Regions from separate parts of the Psychrobacillus sp. AK 1817 genome, predicted to be linked through region 1. Evidence: a T-box and tRNA genes for the amino acid it is inferred to sense, from the RefSeq annotation. Region 1 holds a T-box; the other regions hold tRNA genes.
What was found. The T-box of region 1 lies ahead of serS (serine--tRNA ligase). A T-box ahead of a tRNA ligase gene usually reads a tRNA of that ligase, here a tRNA-Ser.

Region 1 (7,152 bases):
TGGAGGTACAGTAGTGAAGAAATTTTGGAAAACAACAATGGTAAAGTGGCTAGTACTTCCGATGTTGCTTGTGTCTTTAGTAGGTGTAATACCAGCTACCACAAAAGCAGAGGAAAGTTTGAATTTAAATGTGGACGCTGCAATCTTAGTAGATGCGGATTCCGGAAAAATTCTTTATGAACAAAATGCAGATGCAGCTTTAGGTATTGCGAGTATGACAAAAATGATGACGGAGTATCTTCTTTTCGAAGCAATTGAAGAAGGTAAAATCTCATGGGACCAACAATATTCAGTAAATGAATATACATATAAAATTTCTCAAGATCGTCGTTTAAGTAATGTACCTCTACGTGAGGATGGTACTTATTCAATTCGTGAATTATATGAAGCAATGGCTATCTATTCTGCAAATGCAGCAACTATTGCTATTGCAGAAACTATTGCTGGAACAGAAGAAAATTTTATAAAACTAATGAATGAAAAAGCTGGAGAAATGGGCTTAGAAAATTATAAGTTTGTTAACTCTACTGGTTTAAATAATGCTGATTTACAAGGGATGCATCCAAAGAGTACAGGGGCAACAGACGAGAATGTGATGCCTGCTAGCTCAGTAGCAAAATTGGCTTACCTTCTTATGAAAGACTACCCAGAAGTTTTAGAAACAACTAAAATACCTAAAAAAATCTTCCGTGAGGGTACACCGGATGCTATTGAAATGAGTAACTGGAACTGGATGCTACCAGGATTAGTTTATGAATATCAAGGCGTAGATGGTTTGAAAACAGGAACAACAGATTTTGCTGGTCACTCCTTCACTGGAACTGCTGAAAGAAATGGTATGAGAGTAATCGCTGTAGTGATGAAAGCAGTAGATGCTAATGGAAAGGGAAGTTATAAGGCTAGATTTGATGCAACTAGAGCTTTGTTTGATTTTGGATTTGCTCAATTTACTAAAGTAGAGCTAATACCAGCAGGATATAAAATTCCTGACCATGAAACTCTAGAAGTAAATAAAGGAAAAGAAGACAAAGTTGCAATTGCAGTCAAAGAACCTATTTCTATGATGATTAAATCTAGCGATAAAGATCTGTACAAGCCTGTATTTACTCCAACAAAAGACAAGTTAGAAGCTGAAGTTAAAAAGGATACAGTTGTAGGAACAGTACACCTTGAAAAAACAGAAGGCACTGATTACGGTTATATTATTGGTGACCAAGCAAGTGTCGATGTTGTAACAACAGAAGCTGTAGAAAGAGCTGGTTGGTTCAGTTTAATGTTCCAAGGTATTGGCAAATTCTTTAGCGGCTTGTGGGATAGTACGACCGACTTTGTAGGCGGATTATTTTAATAAATAAGAAAGCATGTGCAAAGTGTTACTAGTTAACCTAGACTTAGACACTTGCACCACCTTCTTACTATACTTAAGCACTGAAACTCAATTAGAGTTGTCAGTGCTTTTTTGTATAGGAAAGAAATTAAGAATGCTTGATTTTTATTGCCTTCATTAGCTCATGTATGGTTGTCGAAATATTTGAGAACTCTAATCCACCGAATCCTAATACCAATTTTGGGTGAGTTTCTTCTATGGGAAAGGTTATATACTTATTCAGACCATAGATTTGAATATTTGCTTGTTGAGCAAGGGCAACCAGTTCCTCTTCCTTCTTTTGTGTATGAATGGTCAATAAAAGATGCATTCCTGCCTGTTCTCCAGAAAGGGTAACAGCTGGCTCATATTCTAAAAGAGACTTCGTAATAATTTCTAGCTTTCTTTTATAAATTTTTCTCATTTTATTTAGATGCTTCCCGAAGTGACCGTCCTCCATAAACTTTGCAAGTATATATTGGTCCATTCGTGGGACAGTAGCTGAATAATAGTAATATTTCGCCTTGTATTGCTTTATAAGTGGTTTTGGAAGTACCGCATAGGCGATCCTTAAGGAAGGCATCAGAGACTTAGAAAACGTGCTTAAATAAATTACACGGTCGTTTTGGTCCATTCCTTGTAAAGAAGGAATTGGTTTACCAGTATATCTGAATTCACTGTCATAATCATCTTCAATAATATAACGTTTCTCATGTTGATAAGCCCAGGCTAGCAGCTGACTTCTTCGTGAAGCTGACATAACAGAACCAGTGGGAAATTGATGAGACGGAGTGACATACATAACAGTTGCATTAGTGTTTTCTAACTCCTGAACGACTAATCCCTCATCATCTACCCGGACAGGCACCGATTTTTCCTCATGCTCTAAAAAAAGATGATGAGAGAGTGGATAACCAGGGTTTTCATAGCCATAGACTGCCTCATTTCCAAGGAGGCGTATGAGTAGTGGCATAATCTGTTCTGTTCCTGAGCCTAAAATAATTTGTTCGGGTGTACTTTTTACACCACGAGATTGATAAAGGTATGAAGATATTTGCTGTCTTAGTATATAGTCTCCCTGAGGATGTCCAAGCTGAAGAAGCTCTTTATTTTCTTCATGAACCAAATCCCTTGCATATTTTCTCCACAGTGTAAAAGGAAAGGAATCCTCATCTATCCTTCCCGGAGAAAAATCCAAATGGTAGGATGGAGTTTTTTCTTCTTTAACAATTTGAGAATCTTCTATTTCGATCAAAGCAAGCTCCTCAATATTTTGAACAAAATATCCCCTTCTAGGTTCTGAATTTATGTAACCTTCTGCTAGCAGCTGACTATAAGAAAGCTCAATTGTAGTTTGGCTAAGATCAAGATAGTCAGCAAGCTTTCTTTTAGAGGGAAGCTTATCTCCTTCCTTAATATTGCCTTGTACTATGGCATCTTTTATAAATTTATATAGTTGTTCATATAATGGGCTGTTTGAATTTTTTTCTAAAGGAAACATGAGGAAATCCATAGTATCATCCAATCTGACCACTTTCATTTTAGTGTTTTTGGCGCTTTTCATATGGTCATATATCATTATACTAAATTTTATAACAGTTAGGAGGTATTCAAGATGAAAATACATATGACAGGTACTGAGATAGTAAAAAGAGGTATGGCAGAGATGCAAAAAGGTGGAGTTATAATGGATGTTATTAACGCAGAGCAAGCACGAATTGCGGAGGCAGCCGGTGCTGTGGCTGTAATGGCATTAGAACGTGTACCCTCTGATATCCGTGCAGCAGGGGGAGTTGCTCGCATGGCCGATCCACGCATAATGGAAGAAGTAATGGGTGCTGTAACGATACCAGTCATGGCAAAAGCTCGCATTGGACATATAACGGAGGCAAGAATTTTAGAGGCAATGGGTGTGGACTATATTGACGAATCAGAGGTGCTGACACCAGCCGATGAAGAATTTCATTTGCGTAAAAGTGAGTTCACAGTGCCATTTGTTTGTGGGTGTAAGGATTTGGGAGAGGCAGCTCGACGTATAGGTGAAGGGGCATCAATGCTTCGGACGAAAGGCGAACCAGGGACAGGTAACATTGTAGAAGCAGTTCGCCATTTACGAAAGGTTAATGCACAGGTTAGAAAAATTGTGCATATGAACGAGGATGAACTAATGACAGAAGCAAAAAAATTAGGAGCGCCATATGAGATTTTATTGCAAATCAAACAAAAAGGAAAATTACCAGTAGTAAACTTCGCAGCGGGAGGAGTTGCTACTCCAGCAGATGCTGCGCTTATGATGGAACTTGGAGCAGATGGAGTGTTTGTCGGATCTGGAATATTCAAATCTGATAGTCCAGAGAAATTTGCCCGTGCTATTGTGGAAGCAACTACTCATTATCGCGATTATAAATTTTTAGTGGATATTTCAAAGGATTTAGGAATCCCTATGAAGGGAATTGAAATCTCTCGATTAACAGATGCAGAACGTATGCAAGATCGAGGTTGGTAAGATAGTGAAAATTGGAGTAATGGCTCTTCAAGGAGCTGTCATGGAACATATTCGTTCGGTAGAAGAATGCGGCGTAGAGGCAGTATTGGTCAAAACAAAAAGTGATCTTCAAAATATAGATGGTTTAATCTTTCCAGGTGGCGAAAGTACGACAATGCGCAAGCTTATAGATCGCTTTGATTTGCTAATTCCTTTAAAACAATTTGCAGAATCAGGCAAGCCAATGTTCGGTACATGTGCGGGCCTTATATTATTGGCAAGGAATATCCATAATCAGGATTCCCATCATATTGGTGTATTAGAAGCTACTGTCGAAAGAAATTCCTTTGGCCGTCAAGTGAATAGCTTTGAAACTATTTTAGAAATCCAAGGAGTAGCAGCTGACTTTCCTGCTGTTTTTATAAGAGCTCCCCATATTGTGGATGTAGGGAAAAGCGTAGAAATACTTGCAACTCATGAAAATAGAATTGTAATGGCTAGACAGGACAATATATTAGGATGTTCCTTCCATCCTGAATTAACGAACGATCATCGTATAACTGCCTATTTTATACAAATGGTTCAGGAATCACTTGCCAAACAGGTCAACCTATAGTAAAGTATGATTAATTTCATGAATTAAAAAACGATGATAGGAAGTAGTAACAAGTAAGTTTTTTTTAGAGAGTCAGCGGTTGGTGGAAGCTGATAAAGACCCTTGTGAATCCGTCCTTTGAGTTGCGCAGCTGAAAAATAGGTAAGCTGTGGCCGGTTGAAAAGCCGTTATTAGACAAGTGGATCTGATCATGTGTCAGTTCAATCAGGGTGGCAACGCGGGTAGCTCTCGTCCCTTTTTTTAGGGATGGGGGCTTTTTTGTCGTTATTTAATTAATGGTTGGTTAAAATTGTCGAAATATTAAGAGGAGGAATTCATATGTTAGATGTAAAATTTGTACGTGATAATTATGAAGAAGTGAAAGCTAAACTTGCGAAGCGTGGAGAAGATATCTCTGAGTTCGATCAATTTCTTCCTTTAGACCAAAAGCGTAGAGAATTAATAGCAAAAACAGAAGTATTAAAGGCAGAAAGAAACGAGGTTTCTCAAAAAATCTCTCAAATGAAACGAAACAAAGAGAATGCTGATGATTTAATTGTGCGTATGCGTGAGGTTGGCGATGAGATTAAAGCGTTGGATGAAGAGCTACGTCAAGTAGAAGAAAAGTTTGACTACATGATGATGCGTATTCCAAATATTCCGCATGATGACGTTCCGGTTGGTGACTCCGAGGATGATAATGTGGAAATCCGTAAGTGGGGAGATGTCCCTTCATTTGATTTTGATACAAAAGCTCACTGGGATATCGCCACAGATTTAAAAATAGTGGATTTTGAGCGTGCTGCAAAAGTAACTGGAAGCCGTTTTGCATTTTACCGTGGTCTAGGGGCAAGATTAGAGCGCGCGCTATGGAATTTCATGATGGATCTTCATTCAGAAGAGCATGGCTACGAGGAAATGCTTCCACCTTATATGGCGAACCGTATGAGTTTAACGGGCACTGGTCAGCTTCCAAAGTTTGAAGAGGATGCTTTCCTAGTTAACGAGGAGGATTATTTCTTAATCCCAACTGCTGAGGTTCCAGTAACCAACTTCTACCGCGATGAGATTTTAGATGGAGCAGAACTTCCACAAGCGTTTACTGCATTTAGTGCTTGTTTCCGTTCGGAGGCCGGTTCTGCAGGTAGAGATACACGCGGACTAATCCGTCAGCATCAATTCAATAAAGTAGAGCTTGTACGTTTTGTAAAACCAGCGGATTCTTACGAACAGTTGGAGCTTCTAACAGGACATGCAGAAAAAGTGCTACAACTTTTGGGTCTTCCATATCGAGTGCTACGTATGTGCACTGCCGACCTTGGTTTCACTGCTGCTAAAAAATATGATATTGAAGTATGGTTACCAAGCTATGGGGAGTATAAAGAGATTTCTTCTTGCAGTAACTTTGAAGACTTCCAAGCTCGTCGTGCAGGAATCCGTTTTAGAAGAGAACCGGGCGCTAAACCAGAGTTTGTACACACATTAAACGGAAGTGGACTAGCAATTGGGCGCACAGTTGCCGCTATCCTAGAAAATTATCAGCAACCAGATGGTTCTGTTAAAATCCCAGAGGTACTACAACCTTACATGGGTGGCAAAAAAGTTATCCAATAAACTAAGAAAAGCGCAAGCGCCTATGTCTGCCCCGACAAGCAAATGGGGAAAGCGAGGAGGCAGTTCCTCAGCCCCCACAGCTTTATCCCATTTGACCTCGAGGGGCAAGGCGGTGGAGCTAGACAAAAAGAAAAGCGCAAGCGCCTATGTTTGCTCCGACAAGCAAATGGGGAAAGCGAGGCAAACAATTTAAAAAACTTCTGTTTAGAACCAAAAATGCTCAGAGCTCCTGGCGTTTTTGGTTCTTTTTTTTCATTCGTAGCTCTCGAAAAAAAGTGGTTAGTAAATTACCGCAAGTCTCTGCAAGAACTCCCTCTGTTACCTCACAGACATGGTTAAATCTATTGTCATTTAATAGCGTATATAATGAGTCTACACAACCCGCTTTAAGGTCTCGAGCACCATAAACGACTCGTGGGATACGCGATTGCAATATTGCTCCTGCACACATAGGACAAGGTTCTAGAGTTACATAAAGAGTAGTTTCCTCTAGTCTCCAACTCCCGATTTTGGCACAAGCTTCTTGAATAGCCAGTAGCTCAGCATGGGTTGTCGCATTCTGTGTTGTCTCTCGTAAATTGTAACCTCTCGCAATTACCTCATTTTTATGTACGATAATCGCACCTATAGGGACTTCTCCTATTGTAGCTGCTTTCTTTGCTTCTTCAATTGCTAAATTCATATAATACTCGTCCATTTGGAGTCAACTCCTTACGCGTATTTTAGCATGTTTTGTATGTCCCTTGCATAATTTAGTTTGAAGGAGTGATGGTATGAATTATGTAGTGAAAACTGGTGATAGTTTATACTCTATTGCCAAGCGTTTTGGAACGAGTGCGGCTACTCTTGCCTCTATTAATGGTTTACCGGATCAAGATGTATTGGTTGTAGGTCAGGCGATTGTTCTACCCTCCACGCCAGATCCAAACAGACCCTCTATTGAATCTAATTTATATGTTGAATGGTATACCGATGTCCCCTCGGAAACAGTGATTGAAAAAGTAAGAAATGTAGCTGCAGAACTAACTTATATGATGCCCTTTGCTTTTGACGTTAAAAGAGACGGATCGTTAACTCCAATGAATTGGGGAA
Region 2 (7,152 bases), 1.3 Mb from region 1:
CCTGATATCTATTTTTTTCTAAATCATTAGCCAGTACATAAGCATGTCCAAGTCCAACCAGTGTGAAGGTTTTCTCTTTGTTTTGCCAAAAGAAACGTTTCCCTTTATAGCAATCCTCTCCGGCTTCAAAAAAGGCGTGAGCGGACATTCTAGATACTTCTATTGTTTCCGTATAAAAACGTAATGTTGTTTTATTTTGCCCGGTGGTGTTCGGCATATATATGACCTCCGTATAAATTACCTGCTGTTAAATTTCTTGTTTTATTACTCTACCCTTTATCATACAACTTTCTCCGCGTTTCGGCACACATTTCGCTACAAATGTATGCTAAAATTGATGTTGAGTCTTTTAAAGGAGAGAAATTTATATGTCACAGGAACTACAAGCTGATAAAGGCTGGCGTATATGGTGGAAGTTGACAAGACCACATACATTAACTGCCTCCTTTGCCCCAGTATTTTTAGGTACAATGATTGCACTTTACTACGTAAATATTGATTGGCTATTATTCTTAGCAATGCTAATTGCATGTTTGTTTATCCAGGCAGCTACAAATATGTTTAACGAGTACTATGACTTTGTTAGGGGGCTCGATAGCGAAGAATCAATTGGTATCGGTGGTGCTATTGTTCGTAATGGGGTTAAACCAAAAACAGTACTTCAATTAGCCTTAGCATTATATATCCTTGCAGCGATATTAGGTATATATATTTGCTCCCAATCGTCTTGGTTATTATTGATCGTTGGAGCTGTTTGTATGCTTATTGGTTACCTTTATACTGGTGGACCTTACCCAATAGCGTATACACCATTCGGTGAACTATTTAGCGGTGTTGTCATGGGAATGTTTATCGTATTAATTGCTACATACATTCAGGTTGGTTCAATACCAAACTTTGCCTTATTCCTATCCATCCCTAGTACTCTACTTGTTGCTGCTATTATGCTTTCCAATAATATTCGCGATATAGTTGAGGATACAAAAGGTGGTAGAAAGACGATGGCCATTCTCATTGGTAGAGAAAGTGCTATTAATGTGTTAGCCTTATTTTTCATCGTTTCTTATGTATGGATCATTCTATTGGTAATTCTACAGATTATCACCCCTTGGGCACTACTAGTCCTATTAAGTGCTAAGAAACCTTTAGATGCTATAAAACTATTTAAAGCAAAAGAAAATCATCTTGAAGTTGGATTAGCAATGAAGAATACTGCACTCACCAACACGATTTTTGTATTTCTTTTAGGTATAGGGTTATTGCTCGGCTTTATAATTTAACAGTCAGTCAGGAAGTTTAAAAGCTTCCTGGCTTTTTTATTTTTTGCTATGTGAATGGAAAAAATGATTTATTATAATTTGGAACACATGGCCAGCCACTAAAATTGGTTAGTATGAATTAGCTATTTATTTGATGATTAAGGCTTGAAAAGAGTTACCTAGCGAAGCAGGATAATGTAAGCAGAATTCAGTTTGTAGAAACCTGTTAAGAAATGTTCTTGTGAATATTAATGAACAAAGTGTGATGAGGTTATAGAGGAGTGGGAATTATAGATGGACAAAAGAACAAAGAAGAAAGTGTATAAATACATAACTCATGATTTGATACCAATAAGTAAAACTTAGAAATGGAATTGTTTTATGAAATCGGTCCTTTCACTCCGTATTAATAAGTAGCATTGACAGTACAAAGGACAAACCGGTAAAGTACTCTCGGAAGAATTAATCCTCTAAAAGCACATGCGCAACTCTATCTTTTCAAAACAAAAAAGACAACCACCTAAGTGATTGTCTTTTTTAAAGTTATGACCCCTACGGGATTCGAACCCGTGTTACCGCCGTGAAAGGGCGGTGTCTTAACCGCTTGACCAAGGGGCCTTATATATGGCGGAGAAGGAGGGATTTGAACCCTCGCGCCGGTTGCCCGACCTACACCCTTAGCAGGGGCGCCTCTTCAGCCACTTGAGTACTTCCCCATATATATGGCTCCGAAGGTAGGACTCGAACCTACGACCGATCGGTTAACAGCCGATTGCTCTACCACTGAGCTACTTCGGAATAATGGTGGGCCTAAATGGACTCGAACCATCGACCTCACGCTTATCAGGCGTGCGCTCTAACCAGCTGAGCTATAGGCCCATTAATTGGAGCGGGTGAAGAGAATCGAACTCTCATCATCAGCTTGGAAGGCTGAGGTTTTACCACTAAACTACACCCGCTTGATAAAATGGTGGCTCAGGACGGAATCGAACCGCCGACACAAGGATTTTCAGTCCTTTGCTCTACCGACTGAGCTACTGAGCCTCTTCGATTTACACTAAGCTGCGCTTCTCTTTGTCAGCTTCACTCACTCATTAAGTCACATACTTTAGTATGCTCCTTCGTTCGTTCGATTGCTTCCTAGATTTGCTTGCTTATCCTAAATCTCTAAGTTGTTGAAAAATAAATGGCGGTCCCGACCGGGATCGAACCGGCGATCTCCTGCGTGACAGGCAGGCATGTTAACCGCTACACCACGGGACCATTTGGTTGCGGGGACAGGATTTGAACCTGTGACCTTCGGGTTATGAGCCCGACGAGCTACCGAACTGCTCCACCCCGCGACAATAAGAAAGTGTTGAAATTTAAATCAACTGTGCATTTAGTGAGTTTTACGTCCTCCACGCTTCGCTTGCGTCGACGTTATGTATAATATTTTTCCACTAACAATAAGATGGAGGAGGAAGAGGGATTCGAACCCCCGCGCGGTATGACCCGCCTGTCGGTTTTCAAGACCGATCCCTTCAGCCAGACTTGGGTATTCCTCCTAAATATTATGTTGGTGGACCTTGCAGGACTCGAACCTGCGACCGGACGGTTATGAGCCGTCTGCTCTAACCAACTGAGCTAAAGGTCCTTAAGATGGCGGCAGAGGGAGTCGAACCCACGACCTTTCGGGTATGAACCGAATGCTCTAGCCAGCTGAGCTACGCCGCCAGGAAATTTAAATTTAAATTGGTGGAGCCTAGCGGGATCGAACCGCTGACCTCCTGCGTGCAAGGCAGGCGCTCTCCCAGCTGAGCTAAGGCCCCAAATTTATTAATTAACTGGTCGGGAAGACAGGATTCGAACCTGCGACCCCTTGGTCCCAAACCAAGTGCTCTACCAAGCTGAGCTACTTCCCGTATATATGGCGCGCCCGGCAGGAGTCGAACCCACAACCTTCTGATCCGTAGTCAGACGCTCTATCCAATTGAGCTACGGGCGCTAATGTTTCATAAAAGTGGTGCCGAGGACCGGAATCGAACCGGTACGGTAGTCACCTACCGCAGGATTTTAAGTCCTGTGCGTCTGCCAGTTCCGCCACCCCGGCACTTTGATGAATCTTTGGAGCGGAAGACGAGGTTCGAACTCGCGACCCCCACCTTGGCAAGGTGGTGTTCTACCACTGAACTACTTCCGCTCGGTTATTAAATTAAATGGTGCGGGTGAAGGGAGTCGAACCCCCACGCCTTGCGGCGCTAGATCCTAAGTCTAGTGCGTCTGCCAGTTCCGCCACACCCGCATATTTATATCACAAAAAGTGAATGAGCCATGTAGGATTCGAACCTACGACCCTCTGATTAAAAGTCAGATGCTCTACCAACTGAGCTAATGGCTCAAAAAATGGTGCCGGAGAAAGGACTTGAACCCTCAACCTACTGATTACAAGTCAGTTGCTCTACCAGTTGAGCTACTCCGGCAGGAGTAAAGTTATGGTGGAGGATGACGGGCTCGAACCGCCGACCCTCTGCTTGTAAGGCAGATGCTCTCCCAGCTGAGCTAATCCTCCTGGGTATTAAAATGTATTTCTATGTATTTTTATTGCAAGCCCAGCGACGTCCTACTCTTGCAGGGGGAGACCCCCAACTACCATTGGCGCTGAAGAGCTTAACTTCCGTGTTCGGTATGGGAACGGGTGTGACCTCTTCGCCATCATCACTAGACTTGAATAATTATTTGAAAGACAAGTTCTATTATATCAACTATGTAGATTATTACAAGTGTTTTTTTAATAAAAATTTATTCTTTCAAAACTGAATAAACTGACATCTTAGAAACAAACAATTTGGTTAAGTCCTCGATCGATTAGTATTCGTCAGCTGCACGTGTCGCCACGCTTCCACCCCGAACCTATCTACCTCATCGTCTTTGAGGGATCTTACTTACTTGCGTAATGGGAAATCTCATCTTGAGGGGGGCTTCGTGCTTAGATGCTTTCAGCACTTATCCCGTCCACACATAGCTACCCAGCGATGCCCTTGGCAGAACAACTGGTACACCAGCGGTGTGTCCATCCCGGTCCTCTCGTACTAAGGACAGCTCCTCTCAAATTTCCTACGCCCACGACGGATAGGGACCGAACTGTCTCACGACGTTCTGAACCCAGCTCGCGTACCGCTTTAATGGGCGAACAGCCCAACCCTTGGGACCGACTACAGCCCCAGGATGCGATGAGCCGACATCGAGGTGCCAAACCTCCCCGTCGATGTGGACTCTTGGGGGAGATAAGCCTGTTATCCCGGGGTAGCTTTTATCCGTTGAGCGATGGCCCTTCCATGCGGAACCACCGGATCACTAAGCCCGTCTTTCGACCCTGCTCGACTTGTAGGTCTCGCAGTCAAGCTCCCTTCTGCCTTTACACTCTTCGAATGATTTCCAACCATTCTGAGGGAACCTTTGGGCGCCTCCGTTACACTTTAGGAGGCGACCGCCCCAGTCAAACTGCCCGCCTGACACTGTCTCCTACCCGGGTTACGGGTATGGGTTAGAATTTCAATACAACCAGGGTAGTATCCCACCGACGCCTCCTCCGAAGCTGGCGCTCCGGGCTCTAAGGCTCCTACCTATCCTGTACAAGTTGCACCAAAATTCAATATCAAGCTACAGTAAAGCTCCACGGGGTCTTTCCGTCCTGTCGCGGGTAACCTGCATCTTCACAGGTACTATAATTTCACCGAGTCTCTCGTTGAGACAGTGCCCAGATCGTTACGCCTTTCGTGCGGGTCGGAACTTACCCGACAAGGAATTTCGCTACCTTAGGACCGTTATAGTTACGGCCGCCGTTTACTGGGGCTTCAATTCGCACCTTCGCTTGCGCTAAGCACTCCTCTTAACCTTCCAGCACCGGGCAGGCGTCAGCCCCTATACTTCACCTTACGGTTTTGCAGAGACCTGTGTTTTTGCTAAACAGTCGCCTGGGCCTATTCACTGCGGCTCTTCTAGGCTATACACCCAAAAGAGCACCCCTTCTCCCGAAGTTACGGGGTCATTTTGCCGAGTTCCTTAACGAGAGTTCTCTCGCTCACCTTAGGATTCTCTCCTCGACTACCTGTGTCGGTTTGCGGTACGGGCACCTCCCACCTCGTTAGAGGCTTTTCTTGGCAGTGTGAAATCAGGAACTTCGGACTAAGTCCTCGCCATCACAGCTCAATGTTACAGAGTGCGGATTTGCCTACACTCACACCTCACTGCTTGGACGTGCATAACCAACAGCACGCTTACCCTATCCTACTGCGTCCCCCCATCACTCAAACGGTGGGGTGGTGGTACAGGAATATCAACCTGTTGTCCATCGTCTACGCCTATCGGCCTCGACTTAGGTCCCGACTAACCCTGAGCGGACGAGCCTTCCTCAGGAAACCTTAGTCATACGGTGGATGGGATTCTCACCCATCTTTCGCTACTCATACCGGCATTCTCACTTCTAAGCGCTCCACCAGTCCTTCCGGTCTGACTTCAACGCCCTTAGAACGCTCTCCTACCACTGATACCAAAGGTATCAATCCACAGCTTCGGTGATTTGTTTAGCCCCGATACATTTTCGGCGCAGCGTCACTCGACCAGTGAGCTATTACGCACTCTTTAAATGATGGCTGCTTCTAAGCCAACATCCTGGTTGTCTAAGCAACGCCACATCCTTTTCCACTTAACAAATACTTTGGGACCTTAGCTGGTGGTCTGGGCTGTTTCCCTCTTGACTACGGATCTTATCACTCGCAGTCTGACTCCCAAACATAAATCATTGGCATTCGGAGTTTGTCTGAATTCGGTAACCCGGGATGGGCCCCTAGTCCAAACAGTGCTCTACCTCCAAGATTCTAACGTTTGAGGCTAGCCCTAAAGCTATTTCGGAGAGAACCAGCTATCTCCAGGTTCGATTGGAATTTCTCCGCTACCCACACCTCATCCCCGCACTTTTCAACGTGCGTGGGTTCGGACCTCCAGTAAGTGTTACCTTACCTTCATCCTGGACATGGGTAGATCACCTGGTTTCGGGTCTACGACCACATACTCATTCGCCCTATTCAGACTCGCTTTCGCTGCGGCTCCGTCTTCTCAACTTAACCTCGCATGTAATCGTAACTCGCCGGTTCATTCTACAAAAGGCACGCCATCACCCGTTAACGGGCTTTGACTATTTGTAGGCACACGGTTTCAGGGTCTATTTCACTCCCCTTCCGGGGTGCTTTTCACCTTTCCCTCACGGTACTGGTTCACTATCGGTCACTAGGTAGTATTTAGCCTTGGGAGATGGTCCTCCCGGATTCCGACGGAATTTCACGTGTTCCGCCGTACTCAGGATACACTCTGGAGGGAATGAATTTTGGACTACGGGGCTTTTACCCTATCCTGCGGACCTTTCCAGGTCGCTTCATCTAACTCATTCTTTTGTAACTCCGTATAGAGTGTCCTACAACCCCAAGAGGCAAGCCTCTTGGTTTGGGCTCTTCCCGTTTCGCTCGCCGCTACTCAGGGAATCGAATTTTCTTTCTCTTCCTCCAGGTACTTAGATGTTTCAGTTCCCTGGGTGTGTCTCAGATGCGCTATGTATTCACGCAAATGTACTGCCCCATTACGGGCAGTGGGTTTCCCCATTCGGAAATCTCCGGATCGAAGCTCACTTACAGCTCCCCGAAGCATATCGGTGTTAGTGCCGTCCTTCGTCGACTCCTAGTGCCAAGGCATCCACCGTGCGCCCTTATTAACTTAACCTAAAAGTTAAAAGTACTACACTTGCAATCACGTAAGTGATCACAATTTGAATATCTTGCGTTTGTTTCTTTTTTGATGTCGTTTTATCCAGTTTTCAAAGAACAAAGGGCTTGTTCCTTTGCGACGAGTAATCGCAGGA
Region 3 (7,152 bases), 980 kb from region 1:
AATGGAACTCGCAAAGCTATTTAATGACTGTAAGGATATTTATACAATTCCAGAGGTACCAGTTTCAAATATGTTTCATGTGCATTTTAAGCGTAACCAAGAAGAAATAGCAGCTATCTTGGCGAAAGTACAGTTAGCTAACCATATAGGGATTACAAGCTATCTAAGCAAGCAAGATGGGAATAGCTGTACTTTTGAACTTAGTATCGGAGACTCTTGCTTAGAAATCCCCAAGAATCTAATAGACAAATTATTCGATAGCTTAAGAGAAGAAATGAAATAATATAAAAAACTCTCAACGCTTAGTTGAGAGTTTTTTATTGTTGCTGTTGAAATTGCTCTGTTTTTAGTTCTTCATATATATGGTTTGCCTTGCTTTCAGCTTCTGTTTTGGAAGTTGCATGTACCTCGATAATTTTTCCTTCAATAATAAAATTGTATGTTTTAATCATTTTAAATTCCTCACTTTCATGTTTATCGCGTCTAGATATGTTATTCCCTATTTTAGAAAAATAAAACTTCCTAATTATGTTATTTCATATTTATACTCATATTAAGGTTGAATGACTACTACTGAAGAATTTGTATTTAAAAGAAGCATCAGAAAAAAAGTGGCTCCATACTTAAGAGCCACCCAACAATTCTATAACCCATTCCTTTACATCCACAAGACGATTAGAAGGGGGTCTTTCTGTCTCACCAACAATCACCAAGGGAACAACAGAATCTACCCGGTGGAGTGACCCATGCGCTCCTCCACCTGCATGATCGTGACTATGTTTTTCAATAAATTCGTAAGATGGCTTTGCATCTACTATAATAACTTTGCCTTCTTGCGAGTGAAGCGCTCCGTGTAGCCTTGCTAACGCATCAGGATACGTGTGATAGAGTATAGTTCCATGCTCATCCGGTTTTATATCTAAAATAGACATATCCCCATCCAACTGCCACGACTGCTTATATTCATCAATATAAGGTCCGTTTGGTGAAAAGGTGAATTCTTTATCACTTGCGCTCACGACATGATTCGTTTGCTGATCACTCCATGCAATAAAACCAATTCGCTCATCCTTTTTGAGAATATCTACTACCTCAGTAAAAGGAATCTGTTCATCCTGCAAATAAATATAGGCCATTCGTTCATTGATTGCGATTGCCAACTGCACATTTTCTTTTCCACGTTCCCAGAATGTGTAACCCTTCAACAAGTCATTTAAATCGATTAAACCCATTTCCTTCTTTTCCTTGACTGATGATTGTCCACTATCACCAAGGACAATCCAGGTTACCTCTTGAATGGCCTCTTCCCAAGATCCAAAACTACCGAACATTTCCTGGATCGCTTGATCAGCCTTTTCAATCGCTGTACTATCAGTAGGACCGTTTTTGTGTATGGAAGCATCAGCATCCGGAAGATAAGCGAGCGTAAACGGAGGAAGCTTCTTTTGTTCAATTAAGTACGTCATCTCATTTACGGTAAAATCATTATTAACACCCATTCGTTTCCAGCTGTATTTATATTTGTCGTTCTCTGGATTATATTGAGATAAGGCACCGAGCGACAAAATCATTGGACCATTCACCTCTAGTTCTTTTGGCAATAAATCTGCAAAAGAAAGAAGCTTAGGGACATTTAATTTTTGGGGAATGCTTCCCCTATATAAGAGACCATTGATGGAAGCAGATTGCATTTTGGCGTTCGCAAGTTCTTCGTGAATCGTAAAAACATCTTTACTTAGATGCGATTCATTCAGGTGAATAACACTATCCGCTGCCACATGCTTTATCCCGTTATCCCACATTTCCCTTATACCACTCCCATAGCTAATCATACGATTCTCATCCTTTTTAAACCATATCAATCCTGGTAGTTTATGTCGGTCTGCATATGTTCCCGTCAACAAGGTGCTATCAATCGTAACTGACATAGTTGGATAAGAGCTAATAAACTCTGGATAAAAATCACCGTTCTTTGTTAAAAATGAGAAAGCAGGTGCCTTCCCCTCTTTCAGTGCCTCTTGTAGCGGCTCAGTCATTAATGAATCGACAACAATAAGAATCACCGGCTTTTTGGAGGCTGCTATCTTTACTTCATTAAGCTTTTTTGTCGGAGACATAGAAATACTCAATACAAGGCCTCCGCATATAACAAGCAATAAAGCTAATATGATGAGTATTGTTTTCTTCACTTTAGTCACCTATCTTCCATTCGTAGCTTTAGTATGGTGATTTACAAATGAATACATGCTTGTTTATTGTTAAAAACTCATGTTTAGTCAGAAAGTATGTAAGAATATTCATCGACATCCATTTATATATATCAAACATAAAAAGAAAACACCTTCACCGGTTGATTTATCTTTATAAGAATCAAAATTGTTCATCTGCTTCAACTATCTTTTTCTCCATCACCGCCATTGCTTTGCTCACCTTCTTTTTCGTTTTTTGTGCTTTCCCCAGGGCTATCTTCCTTTTCACCCAAAGCTCTGATAAAAAATGCGGTTGGCAACAAAAGACCGATGGCTGCTTGTATAAGTGCAAAGAATCGCGCCTTTCCGACAGGTACCAAGTCCCCATAACCTACTGATAATATGGTGACTCCACTGAAATAGAGATAATCCAAAAAATTCTCTCCTCCATCTTTCCCCTCTTCAGTGCTAACTCTTACTACATCCCCTTCCATGGACAATAAATAATAAAGAACAGCAAATCCAAAGGTAATGCCAAGCATAGTAAAAAATAGTTTTTGGAATAAAGTTGACTGAAAATAACTTTTCTTATACTTACGACCTGAAAAGAAATAGTATAAGTTTGTTACCATAAATAAAATCGTCAATCCCATTAGTATCGTGGAAAACATGCATCTATCCCTCTCCTATCGTCTCTCTAGTTCATTCAGTTTTAGTTGTATGAATTCCTCGATAATGAATATAATTAATGTCGATATGACTATCTTGTCAATCGAATATAAAATATATACAAATTAATTAATATAGGAAACGGAATAGAGATATATTCTCAATTCATGGATTAAGACATTTGCATGCTAGTGTACATATGTATAATAAAGTATTAATTTAGTAAGTAAGTGATCGTATAGGACATAAAGACATTGAAATGACTCTCAAGGGATTATTCTAATGAAATAAAAGAACTGAGGATAGAAGATGAGAAAGCTTATGACGTCTGTGTAAAACATAAGTAAAAAAATTAAAATCAATGGAAACTATTAAAAAATAATCATGAATGAGAATATAAAAAAAGCTTACAAAAGCTGCGGTAACAGCATTCATAAGCTTTAGTCAAAATATCAAATTGTAAGTGATATTTCATAATAGATACCGGTGGTCGGGGTCGAACCGACACATCCGAAGATACGGGATTTTGAGTCCCGCGCGTCTGCCAATTCCGCCACACCGGCATAATGAAGGCAGTAAATACTTTTTAAAAATTGGAGGCGGCAACCGGATTTGAACCGGTGATAAAGGTGTTGCAGACCTGTGCCTTACCACTTGGCTATGCCGCCTTAATTTGGAGCGGAAGACGAGGTTCGAACTCGCGACCCCCACCTTGGCAAGGTGGTGTTCTACCACTGAACTACTTCCGCAAAAAACTGGGGTACCTGGATTCGAACCAGGGCATGACGGAATCAAAATCCGTTGCCTTACCGCTTGGCTATACCCCAATGGGGCGACCGATGGGAATTGAACCCACGAATGCCGGAATCACAATCCGGTGCGTTAACCACTTCGCCACGACCGCCACAGAATAAAAAAAAGAGCTAACTAAAAGGAATATGGGGCGACTGATGGGAATTGAACCCACGAATGCCGGAATCACAATCCGGTGCGTTAACCACTTCGCCACAACCGCCATTATTCAAAGTTAACTTATTATTTGGCAGGGGCAGTAGGAATCGAACCCACATCAAAGGTTTTGGAGACCTCTATTCTACCGTTAAACTATGCCCCTATTAAAAACTGGTGGAGGGGGACGGATTCGAACCGCCGAACCCTAAGGAGCGGATTTACAGTCCGCCGCGTTTAGCCACTTCGCTACCCCTCCACTGGTGAGTGGTGCCGGAAAGAGGACTTGAACCCCCAACCTACTGATTACAAGTCAGTTGCTCTACCAATTGAGCTATTCCGGCATAATGGTGGCTCAGGACGGAATCGAACCGCCGACACAAGGATTTTCAGTCCTTTGCTCTACCGACTGAGCTACTGAGCCTCTTCGATTTACGCTAAGCTGCGCTACTCTTTGTCAGCTTCACTCACTCATTCAGTCACGTACTTTAGTACGCTCCTTCTTTCGTTCGATTGCTTCCTCGATTTGCTTGCTTATCCTAAATCTCTATGTTGTTGAATAATAAATGGCGGTCCCGACCGGGATCGAACCGGCGATCTCCTGCGTGACAGGCAGGCATGTTAACCGCTACACCACGGGACCATTTGGTTGCGGGGACAGGATTTGAACCTGTGACCTTCGGGTTATGAGCCCGACGAGCTACCGAACTGCTCCACCCCGCGACAATAAGAAAGTGTTGAAATTTAAATCAACTACGCAATTAGTGAATTTTACGTCTTCCACGCTACGCTTGCGTCGACGTTAATCGCTTTCTTCGTGAAACGATTTGCTCCACCCCGCGACAATAATAAGTGTTGAAAATTTATAATGGTGGAGGATGACGGGCTCGAACCGCCGACCCTCTGCTTGTAAGGCAGATGCTCTCCCAGCTGAGCTAATCCTCCATAGTGCTGGTTTTAATTTAAATGGTGACCCCTACGGGATTCGAACCCGTGTTACCGCCGTGAAAGGGCGGTGTCTTAACCGCTTGACCAAGGGGCCATTATATTATGTAAAGAAGAAATCTATCTGGCGGAGAGCAAGGGATTTGAACCCTTGAGACAGTGTTACCCGTCTACACGATTTCCAATCGTGCTCCTTCGGCCACTCGGACAGCTCTCCTAGAAATGGCTCCGAAGGTAGGACTCGAACCTACGACCGATCGGTTAACAGCCGATTGCTCTACCACTGAGCTACTTCGGAATAATATCGCCTAGCGACGTCCTACTCTTGCAGGGGGAGACCCCCAACTACCATCGGCGCTGAAGAGCTTAACTTCCGTGTTCGGTATGGGAACGGGTGTGACCTCTTCGCCATCATCACTAGACTTGAATAATTACTGAAAGACATTTTCTATTATAACAAGTCTGTAGATTATTACAAGTGTTATTTTAATAAAAATTTATTCTTTCAAAACTGAATAAACTGACATCTTAGAAACAAACAATTTGGTTAAGTCCTCGATCGATTAGTATTCGTCAGCTGCACGTGTCGCCACGCTTCCACCCCGAACCTATCTACCTCATCGTCTTTGAGGGATCTTACTTACTTGCGTAATGGGAAATCTCATCTTGAGGGGGGCTTCGTGCTTAGATGCTTTCAGCACTTATCCCGTCCACACATAGCTACCCAGCGATGCCCTTGGCAGAACAACTGGTACACCAGCGGTGTGTCCATCCCGGTCCTCTCGTACTAAGGACAGCTCCTCTCAAATTTCCTACGCCCACGACGGATAGGGACCGAACTGTCTCACGACGTTCTGAACCCAGCTCGCGTACCGCTTTAATGGGCGAACAGCCCAACCCTTGGGACCGACTACAGCCCCAGGATGCGATGAGCCGACATCGAGGTGCCAAACCTCCCCGTCGATGTGGACTCTTGGGGGAGATAAGCCTGTTATCCCCGGGGTAGCTTTTATCCGTTGAGCGATGGCCCTTCCATGCGGAACCACCGGATCACTAAGCCCGTCTTTCGACCCTGCTCGACTTGTAGGTCTCGCAGTCAAGCTCCCTTCTGCCTTTACACTCTTCGAATGATTTCCAACCATTCTGAGGGAACCTTTGGGCGCCTCCGTTACACTTTAGGAGGCGACCGCCCCAGTCAAACTGCCCGCCTGACACTGTCTCCTACCCGGGTTACGGGTATGGGTTAGAATTTCAATACAACCAGGGTAGTATCCCACCGACGCCTCCTCCGAAGCTGGCGCTCCGGGCTCTAAGGCTCCTACCTATCCTGTACAAGTTGCACCAAAATTCAATATCAAGCTACAGTAAAGCTCCACGGGGTCTTTCCGTCCTGTCGCGGGTAACCTGCATCTTCACAGGTACTATAATTTCACCGAGTCTCTCGTTGAGACAGTGCCCAGATCGTTACGCCTTTCGTGCGGGTCGGAACTTACCCGACAAGGAATTTCGCTACCTTAGGACCGTTATAGTTACGGCCGCCGTTTACTGGGGCTTCAATTCGCACCTTCGCTTGCGCTAAGCACTCCTCTTAACCTTCCAGCACCGGGCAGGCGTCAGCCCCTATACTTCACCTTACGGTTTTGCAGAGACCTGTGTTTTTGCTAAACAGTCGCCTGGGCCTATTCACTGCGGCTCTTCTAGGCTATACACCCAAAAGAGCACCCCTTCTCCCGAAGTTACGGGGTCATTTTGCCGAGTTCCTTAACGAGAGTTCTCTCGCTCACCTTAGGATTCTCTCCTCGACTACCTGTGTCGGTTTGCGGTACGGGCACCTCCCACCTCGTTAGAGGCTTTTCTTGGCAGTGTGAAATCAGGAACTTCGGACTAAGTCCTCGCCATCACAGCTCAATGTTACAGAGTGCGGATTTGCCTACACTCACACCTCACTGCTTGGACGTGCATAACCAACAGCACGCTTACCCTATCCTACTGCGTCCCCCCATCACTCAAACGGTGGGGTGGTGGTACAGGAATATCAACCTGTTGTCCATCGTCTACGCCTATCGGCCTCGACTTAGGTCCCGACTAACCCTGAGCGGACGAGCCTTCCTCAGGAAACCTTAGTCATACGGTGGATGGGATTCTCACCCATCTTTCGCTACTCATACCGGCATTCTCACTTCTAAGCGCTCCACCAGTCCTTCCGGTCTGACTTCAACGCCCTTAGAACGCTCTCCTACCACTGATACCAAAGGTATCAATCCACAGCTTCGGTGATTTGTTTAGCCCCGATACATTTTCGGCGCAGCGTCACTCGACCAGTGAGCTATTACGCACTCTTTAAATGATGGCTGCTTCTAAGCCAACATCCTGGTTGTCTAAGCAACGCCACATCCTTTTC

Region 2: it has a tRNA-Ser gene. The T-box ahead of serS (serine--tRNA ligase) is inferred to sense a tRNA for this amino acid. The anticodon was not compared.
Region 3: it has a tRNA-Ser gene. The T-box ahead of serS (serine--tRNA ligase) is inferred to sense a tRNA for this amino acid. The anticodon was not compared.

What each region holds. Positions count from the first base shown of each region.
Region 1 is NZ_CP031739.1:2,455,755-2,462,906, reverse strand. It holds gene D0S48_RS12250 (serine hydrolase) at 38-1,348, shown strand; gene D0S48_RS12245 (MocR-like pyridoxine biosynthesis transcription factor PdxR) at 1,476-2,879, opposite strand; gene pdxS (pyridoxal 5'-phosphate synthase lyase subunit PdxS) at 2,988-3,872, shown strand; gene pdxT (pyridoxal 5'-phosphate synthase glutaminase subunit PdxT) at 3,874-4,467, shown strand; T-box leader at 4,492-4,706, shown strand; gene serS (serine--tRNA ligase) at 4,786-6,060, shown strand; gene tadA (tRNA adenosine(34) deaminase TadA) at 6,281-6,757, opposite strand; gene D0S48_RS12220 (glycosyl hydrolase family 18 protein) at 6,834-7,152, shown strand, end outside.
Region 2 is NZ_CP031739.1:3,793,671-3,800,822, reverse strand. It holds gene D0S48_RS19060 (isochorismate synthase) at 1-217, opposite strand, end outside; gene D0S48_RS19055 (1,4-dihydroxy-2-naphthoate polyprenyltransferase) at 369-1,280, shown strand; tRNA gene D0S48_RS19050 (tRNA-Glu) at 1,806-1,877, opposite strand; tRNA gene D0S48_RS19045 (tRNA-Ser) at 1,885-1,975, opposite strand; tRNA gene D0S48_RS19040 (tRNA-Asn) at 1,983-2,057, opposite strand; tRNA gene D0S48_RS19035 (tRNA-Ile) at 2,062-2,138, opposite strand; tRNA gene D0S48_RS19030 (tRNA-Gly) at 2,145-2,218, opposite strand; tRNA gene D0S48_RS19025 (tRNA-Phe) at 2,228-2,303, opposite strand; tRNA gene D0S48_RS19020 (tRNA-Asp) at 2,447-2,522, opposite strand; tRNA gene D0S48_RS19015 (tRNA-Met) at 2,526-2,602, opposite strand; tRNA gene D0S48_RS19010 (tRNA-Ser) at 2,714-2,806, opposite strand; tRNA gene D0S48_RS19005 (tRNA-Ile) at 2,819-2,895, opposite strand; tRNA gene D0S48_RS19000 (tRNA-Met) at 2,902-2,975, opposite strand; tRNA gene D0S48_RS18995 (tRNA-Ala) at 2,995-3,070, opposite strand; tRNA gene D0S48_RS18990 (tRNA-Pro) at 3,087-3,163, opposite strand; tRNA gene D0S48_RS18985 (tRNA-Arg) at 3,170-3,246, opposite strand; tRNA gene D0S48_RS18980 (tRNA-Leu) at 3,263-3,351, opposite strand; tRNA gene D0S48_RS18975 (tRNA-Gly) at 3,367-3,441, opposite strand; tRNA gene D0S48_RS18970 (tRNA-Leu) at 3,459-3,543, opposite strand; tRNA gene D0S48_RS18965 (tRNA-Lys) at 3,567-3,639, opposite strand; tRNA gene D0S48_RS18960 (tRNA-Thr) at 3,646-3,721, opposite strand; tRNA gene D0S48_RS18955 (tRNA-Val) at 3,735-3,810, opposite strand; rRNA gene rrf (5S ribosomal RNA) at 3,849-3,964, opposite strand; rRNA gene D0S48_RS18945 (23S ribosomal RNA) at 4,087-7,013, opposite strand.
Region 3 is NZ_CP031739.1:3,437,994-3,445,145, reverse strand. It holds gene D0S48_RS17230 (threonine aldolase family protein) at 1-283, shown strand, start outside; gene D0S48_RS21155 (hypothetical protein) at 318-452, opposite strand; gene D0S48_RS17225 (alkaline phosphatase family protein) at 624-2,129, opposite strand; gene D0S48_RS17220 (potassium channel family protein) at 2,390-2,860, opposite strand; tRNA gene D0S48_RS17215 (tRNA-Leu) at 3,340-3,421, opposite strand; tRNA gene D0S48_RS17210 (tRNA-Cys) at 3,453-3,526, opposite strand; tRNA gene D0S48_RS17205 (tRNA-Gly) at 3,533-3,607, opposite strand; tRNA gene D0S48_RS17200 (tRNA-Gln) at 3,614-3,685, opposite strand; tRNA gene D0S48_RS17195 (tRNA-His) at 3,687-3,762, opposite strand; tRNA gene D0S48_RS17190 (tRNA-His) at 3,798-3,873, opposite strand; tRNA gene D0S48_RS17185 (tRNA-Trp) at 3,899-3,972, opposite strand; tRNA gene D0S48_RS17180 (tRNA-Tyr) at 3,982-4,065, opposite strand; tRNA gene D0S48_RS17175 (tRNA-Thr) at 4,075-4,150, opposite strand; tRNA gene D0S48_RS17170 (tRNA-Phe) at 4,155-4,230, opposite strand; tRNA gene D0S48_RS17165 (tRNA-Asp) at 4,374-4,449, opposite strand; tRNA gene D0S48_RS17160 (tRNA-Met) at 4,453-4,529, opposite strand; tRNA gene D0S48_RS17155 (tRNA-Val) at 4,676-4,751, opposite strand; tRNA gene D0S48_RS17150 (tRNA-Glu) at 4,774-4,848, opposite strand; tRNA gene D0S48_RS17145 (tRNA-Ser) at 4,877-4,968, opposite strand; tRNA gene D0S48_RS17140 (tRNA-Asn) at 4,975-5,049, opposite strand; rRNA gene rrf (5S ribosomal RNA) at 5,058-5,173, opposite strand; rRNA gene D0S48_RS17130 (23S ribosomal RNA) at 5,295-7,152, opposite strand, start outside.